One region of the Lysinibacillus sp. FN11 genome, then DNA from elsewhere that is predicted to be linked to it. Evidence: riboswitches for the same ligand, from Rfam matches in the RefSeq annotation. Region 1 holds a riboswitch; the other holds the start of a gene.
What was found. Region 1 has a riboswitch for FMN ahead of ribE (riboflavin synthase). Riboswitches for the same ligand answer to the same signal wherever they lie in the genome.
Positions count from the first base shown of each region.

Region 2: it holds a riboswitch for FMN, as region 1 does, so the genes downstream of both, NP781_RS03455 (ECF transporter S component) here and ribE (riboflavin synthase) in region 1, are expected to answer to the same signal.

Region 1 is NZ_CP102383.1:1,141,015-1,144,551, reverse strand. Features, by position in the region: gene ribB (3,4-dihydroxy-2-butanone-4-phosphate synthase) at 1-203, opposite strand, end outside; gene ribE (riboflavin synthase) at 228-866, opposite strand; FMN riboswitch at 1,066-1,191, opposite strand; FMN riboswitch at 1,308-1,433, opposite strand; gene NP781_RS05935 (YibE/F family protein) at 1,654-2,778, shown strand; gene NP781_RS05930 (YibE/F family protein) at 2,775-3,537, shown strand, end outside.
Region 2 is NZ_CP102383.1:729,512-733,048, forward strand. Features, by position in the region: gene sigX (RNA polymerase sigma factor SigX) at 1-405, shown strand, start outside; gene NP781_RS03450 (RNA polymerase subunit sigma) at 402-1,688, shown strand; FMN riboswitch at 1,832-2,017, shown strand; gene NP781_RS03455 (ECF transporter S component) at 2,235-2,822, shown strand; gene NP781_RS03460 (sodium-dependent transporter) at 3,043-3,537, shown strand, end outside.

The DNA of each region.
Region 1 (3,537 bases):
TCTAGCTGTTGTGCAAGCTGCTGCGAAATCGGCGTACAAATTAAACCTCTACCATTGGTTGCCATAAAGTTGATTGTTGCTGGTGTGATGAATTCAGCGAGTGCCAGAAGATCTCCTTCATTTTCCCGATCCTCATCATCAACCACCACAATCATATTGCCCTGCCTTAAATCCTCTATGGCTTCTTCAATTGAATGTAGCACGATGATCAACTCCTATTCTATGATTTAAAAACCATGTTGTGCTAAATAATCTCTTGTAATAGCTGGCGTTGTTTGCCCTTTTTTTAATTGCCCTATAATGTATTTTCCGACTAAATCGGTTTCGATATTAACGATTGCTCCAACCCTCTTCAAACCTAAAACGGTTTCTTTGTAAGTATGAGGAATGAGCGAAATCGTGACACTATTGGCTTCAACATGAAAAAGGGTTAAGCTTGTGCCATCAATTGTTATGGAACCCTTTGGAATACAAAAGTTGGTTAGTTCCTCTGACATTTCGATATCAATATAAACAGCGTTTGCCACTGGACGTTTTCGCAAAATTTTGCCGACTCCATCAACATGACCAGCAACAAAATGACCCCCAAATCGTCCATTAGCAGGCATGGCCCGCTCCAAATTAACAGAATCACCTATTGCCAGCTGCTGTAAATTTGTTGCTTTGACTGTTTCAAGCATAACATCCATCGTAAGCTGCTGTTGTGTGAAATGTGTCACCGTTAAACAAACTCCATTGACCGCTATACTGTCACCAAGCTTGACATCCTCCGTTATCTTGGCTGATTGAACCGTAATTTTCATACTGTTCCGATCGCTTTGCACGGCTTTTATGATACCAATATCCTCTACAAGTCCAGTAAACATTCCATCACCTACTCTACTTTATTAGCACTTCTATCCTTTACTTTTAAAGTTTATCCACCTGTTTTTGTGCCTTATCCTTCTCCCTTCTCTCGTTAACAATAAAAAATAAAAACCCCTTTACATCAAAGGGGTTTTGGGAGTATAAGACATCAACAAATAAGCCTATTTGAAAACAATTTTTTCATAGACTGTCATCTCATTCGTTCTTCTCCCATCCAGACTATCACTGTCGGTTTTGGATTTGCACCAAATCAGCTTGCGCTCACGGACTTTGAATTGCTTCATCACCGCCGATTGGGAATTTCACCCTACCCCGAAGAACATCTTCTATTCGATTGTAGCTAAATAAAAAAACTTCCCACAAGGTGATTGGGAAGTTTTGTAATAAATGCATAGTCAAATAAACCTTCTAAATTAGAATCAATTTAAAAAGTTCGCATTTTTACCCTTCTCCCATCCAGACTGTAACTGTCGGTTTTGGATTTGCACCAAATCAGCTTGCGCTCACGGACTTTGAATTGCTTCATCACCGCCGATCGGGAATTTCACCCTACCCCGAAGAATATTTTTATTTAGCTAGTCTTACGATAACACTATTTTATTATATTATCCATCCTTCTTTTTAAATTTTTTTGGAAGCATAAATTTTAAACAGCTCTGACGAGACTTAAAAAATGTAAAAGATGTTATTAAAATGATGACATTTAACCTGTTAATGGAACTTCTTAATCAAAAAAACGTTCCTTTACAAGTGACTATTCAGTCTAGCCGTTTGGAGGTCATTTACTTGACATTTTTAAAAAATATACCTTTTAAACAAGCTATTTGCTATGCCCTATTAGCATTCTGTTGTGGGGTTTCGATTGTTTTCGTACATCATAATGAACAATTTTATGATCGACCGATAGCGAAAATAACGCAAGTGGATGTAACAAAATCAGAACCAATGACAGACATGTATGAAAATAGGGATTTTTTATTTACACAGGAAATTATGGCCATTATCAAAAATGGTCAGCATAAGGGGCAATCCATTCATTTGACGAATGACTATTCTTCGTCTGGTGCTTTTGATCAAGAATACCATGTAGGCAATGAAATCTTTGTCACGCTAGATGATCGCACAGCACAATCAGTTTTAACAGGAACCATTGTCGATTTAAAACGTGATCAAACCATGGTAATGATTGCATGGATTTTTATTTTTGCCCTACTTATTATAGGTAAAAGACAAGGCTTATTTTCTATCATTAGCCTGGTGGTCAATGCTGTGATTTTATCATTCGCATTAGATCTTTATGTGAAGCATGGGGGCGTAAGCCTATTAGTAGTCAGCGGCATTTGTGCGGTGCTATTTACAATTATCTCGCTACTACTTATTAGTGGATTAAATACAAAAACATATGTAGCCATCGTGTCCACACTTTTAGGCACTATTCTAGCGCTTATCATAAGCTCTATTGTAATGTGGTTGACAGGTGAAAATGGTCTTCGTTATGAAGAAATGCAATTTTTAACGCGTCCCTATCGTACCGTCTTTATGGCAGGTTTATTTATTGGCTCACTCGGGGCAGTAATGGATGTTTCTATTACAATGGCTTCCTCGATTTTTGCTTTATACGAGCAAGATCCTACGATCCCTGTCAAAGCACTTAAATCTTCGGGACATGAAATCGGTAAAGATATCATGGGTACTATTACAAGTATTTTATTCTTTGCCTACCTTTGCGGCTCCATACCTATGATTATTCTCTATTTAAAAAATTCTTCCACATTAGGGCTTACATTGTCCTTAAATCTTTCTTTAGAATTAGCCCGTGCCTTAGCAGGGGGTATTGGTGTTGTCCTTACGATTCCTATTAGTCTGTATACCGCTATATTTTTCATTAATCGAAAGAGGGTTCGAGAATGAATGTTGTCGTCTTATTAGCAGTTATATTGTGCGTGTTAATGGTTCTAGTCGGCGGTAGACAGGGGATACGCTCATTTCTTTCTTTATTCCTAAACTTTGGTGTACTCTTTGTCACCATTTTTTTAATGACAAACCCTAAAAATAGCCCTATCATCTTGACGTTTATTGCCTGTACGATCATTAGCTGTATTAGCCTTTTCTATATCAATAAAACAAATAGTAAAACCATTACAGCCTTTATCTCGACGATGGTGACGATAGTTGTGTTACTACTCTTTATTACCTTTGTAACGGAAAAGTCGATGATCCAAGGGTTTGGCGAAGAATCAACTGAAGAAATCAGCATCTTTTCTCTCTACATTGGTGTTAATTTTGTGCAGATTGGTGCATCAGTCATCATTATGAGTACGATAGGTGCCATTATGGATGTAGCTATTTCTATCGCTACCTCCATGCATGAGATTTTTTATCGCAATCCTTCGATTAGTAGAAAAAAACTATTTGCAGCTGGCTTAAGTATAGGAAGAGATATATTAGGAACCGATACCAATACGTTATTTTTTGCTTTCTTTGGTGGCTATTTAAGCTTGTTAATCTGGTTCAAGGACCTCTCCTATTCGATTGGAGAAATTGTTAACTCCAAGGTTTTTAGTGCAGAAATGACAACCATTTTTTGTGCAGGTATCGGCATTGCACTGATTATTCCGATCGCCTCCTGCATCAATGCCTATTATTTAATTCGTACACGCGAAAAATCAG
Region 2 (3,537 bases), 410 kb from region 1:
CGCTCATACGATCAATTTGCAGGGAATAGTAGTGAGAAAACTTGGCTATTTGCTATTGCTAAAAATGTAGCGATTGATCATTTTAGAAAGCAAGCTGTACGTCAAAAGCATTCACATGATTTCTTTGACTGGGAAACGGAACAGCTCCATTCAACCACGCCATCACCGGAAGATATGCTACAGGCCAGTGATGAATTTATGCAGGTAGAATCAGCACTTGAAAACTGCACAGGCGACCAAAAAATGGTCATTATAATGCGCTATTTTCAAGATTTATCGATTGCAGAAACAGCGCAAATACTAGATTGGACAGAAGCTAAGGTAAAAACGACCCAGCATCGAGCCATTAAATTTTTAAGGCAACAGCTACAGCCGATTAGAGAACAGGAGGCGAAACGGCAATGACACATAAGCCATTTGATGATGAACAGCTTGAACATGTCTTGAACAATGCCCCTAAGCTTTCTGACCGCCGTTCAAAAGAAGAAATATTAAATCGGTTAATGGCAGATGCTCGCTTGCAGGATAATAGTCACCTTCAAGAAGCAATACAACAACCTATAGAGAATGAAGAAGCACAACCAGAAAGTAAACCTTTAATTCAAGATGAACGATCATCACGCTTAAAGTTCCGAAAAATGCCGATTTTTACGAGTGTAGCAGCAGTTTTCGCGATAACGGTACTCGTTGGCTTCATGTTCATGAATAATGGCGCTAGCCAAAAAGATCTCGCTAGTACGCCAGAAAAGGCTAATTACGCTACGTTACAGGAAGATCGTTCTGCTAAAGAGGCAGCAACCCAGGATGAGGCACTTCAATCCAGTATTGTATCGGAGCATGAGCGTATGTTATCTTTACGGTCGTCTGTCTATGAGGAAGATGTGAAAGATGCTGTCGTTTTCCGTATTGGTTTGGCAGGACGCGATGCAGAAAGTGTTCCGATGACATATGTGATACCAAATGAGCGTGTAGCAACTGATTTTGGAACAGAAAAGCCTTCTACCTTACAGATGTATGAAAAATATGCTCCTCAAATAGATGAAGAAGCCAAAGGGTTTACGGAATATCATCCTTTTAAAGGTGAACTGAAGGAGAAGGAAGACAAGCTTGTCCACGTTTTACCAAAGGACAATGACTATGATGTTGCATCAGCTACCGTTAATGAATACAAAGGGACTTTAGAGGATACCTTCTCGGATTCTGAATATACGGAAGTTGAGATTCAAAATGAAGATGGCACACCTTATGAGTTTTCTCAAGAGGGTGAGCCAAGTCAAGCCATGTCATTAACAAACGCTAAGCATTTTAATTATTATTTATACCAAGATGGTAATGGGGCAGAATATCTGTCACCAGATTTCCGTCAAACATTTGCTAATGTTACAGAGGCACTTACACTAATGAAAAACAAAAATGATGATGTTTATGTAACAGTGGTTCCTGAAAACGTAACATATACCGTGAAAGAGGAAGCGGAAGGTGTAGTCGTAACATTCGATATTCCCTTAGATTTAGCATCGATGGAGCCAATTCGCGCTACCCAATTGATTGAAGCTATGATGTTAACTGCTGCTAGCTTTGACCAACAATTACGCTTAGATAATGTGGTCCAAGAAAGCTGGGAAGGATTCGATTTAAAAACGTATTTGCCAAAGCCTGTGGGGCCAAATAAACAATCTATGCCTTAGTCAGAATCAAAAATGGAGCATCCCTGTAACATGGAATGCTCCATTTTTATAATACATACAAATCTAATCGGATTTTTTTAAGCAGAACTATTTACTTTTTCTTAATAATTAATTATAGTAAGGTTGTAGTATAAAATAATATGATTCATCTTCGGGGCAGGGTGAAAATCCCGACCGGCGGTAATAGAGTGGTGAACCGTTAATGTTTCCATTAACTCGAATGGTTTATGCTTCGCTCTTCAGCCCGCGACCTGTGCAAATTTATTTGCATGGCTGACTTGGTGTGATTCCGAGGCCGACAGTTAAAGTCTGGATGGGAGAAGATGGAGGTACGATCGTCATTCATTGTTATGAAATAAACTATGACCGAGCGCTTTTTTTGTATGGCTTTTTAAATGGTGCTCAAAAATAGTTTAAATTGACGCTTATTCGTCATGCCTTTCTCCCTTGTGCTCTTCATGCATAAGGGTTTTTTCGTGCTAACAATTGAAAGATCGTCACCTTTCTTCTTGCGAGATTGAATCAGCAAAGAGGAGAGAGTTTTCTATGAAGAAAAATGTTAAACTCCAATCGTTTATTACGATTGGCATGCTGAGCAGTATTTCGTTTTTATTAATGCTTTTTAATTTCCCAATTCCACCATTCCCAGCATTTTTGGAAGTGGACTTTAGTGATATGCCTGCATTAATAGCAGCCATCACAATGGGGCCTGTAGCTGGTATTTTAGTAGAATTATTTAAAAATGTATTGGATTGGATTTTCTCTGGAACGCCAACAGGTGTGCCAGTAGGTCATATGGCCAACTTTGCAACAGGTATTTTATTTATTTTACCAGTAAGCTTTATTTTTAATCGCTTTAAAACAATTGCTGGTCTTGTTGGAGGTTTAGCGACTGGGACAGTTGTAATGGCAGTAGGCATGAGTATTTTAAATTACGCAGTATTTTTACCAATGTACACATACTTCTTAGGTATGGAGCCTGTTGTAGGTGACTCACTTTATAAAATGATTATCGCTGGGATTTTACCATTTAACATTGTGAAAGGTATTTTATTAACGGCTATTATGGCATTTTTATTTACAACAATGCGCAAATGGATCGACCGCCAGCGTTCTATCTATATAACAAAATAATTTTTACTAACCTCGGGTCAATATACCTGAGGTTTTTTTGTTGGAAGGAACGATGGATAGGAAAAGGTGTGAAGAATAGAAAGGCAAAACTAACGGATAAATATAGAAAAAAGTAATAGAGTAAAATAGCTAAATAGTACTTTATGATTATAACCTAGTCGAAAGCTACATTTTCATGTAAAATAGAGAAGAGTTTAGAATGTTTGAGGAGTTTGAAGAGATGAGTGGAAAAAAAGGACAATGGTCTAGTAAATTAGGTTTTATTTTAGCATCAGCTGGTGCAGCGATCGGACTAGGGGCAATTTGGAAACTTCCCTATGTAACAGGACAAAGTGGTGGGGGAGCATTTTTCCTTATCTTTGTGTTATTTACCTTGTTAATAGGGCTACCGATGTTATTATCCGAGTATGTTTTAGGACGTGGTACACAATCCGAGGCTGTAACAGCGTATAAAAAAATTGCTCCAACTAAGCCAGGCTGGGCTTGGATTGGTCGAATGGGCGTGCTAGGTTGTTTTTTATTATTAACTTTTTATAGCGTAGTTGGAGGTTGGATCTTTATTTATAGTGGGCTAGGTGTAGCTGGCGCGGTAATTGATCCGGCAGTAGATCCAACTGAATTATTTGGAAAAATTATAGGCACACCTTGGATTACGCTAGTTGGTCTAGTGTTGTTTACATTGGTCAACGTACTTGTGATTTCATTAGGTGTACAA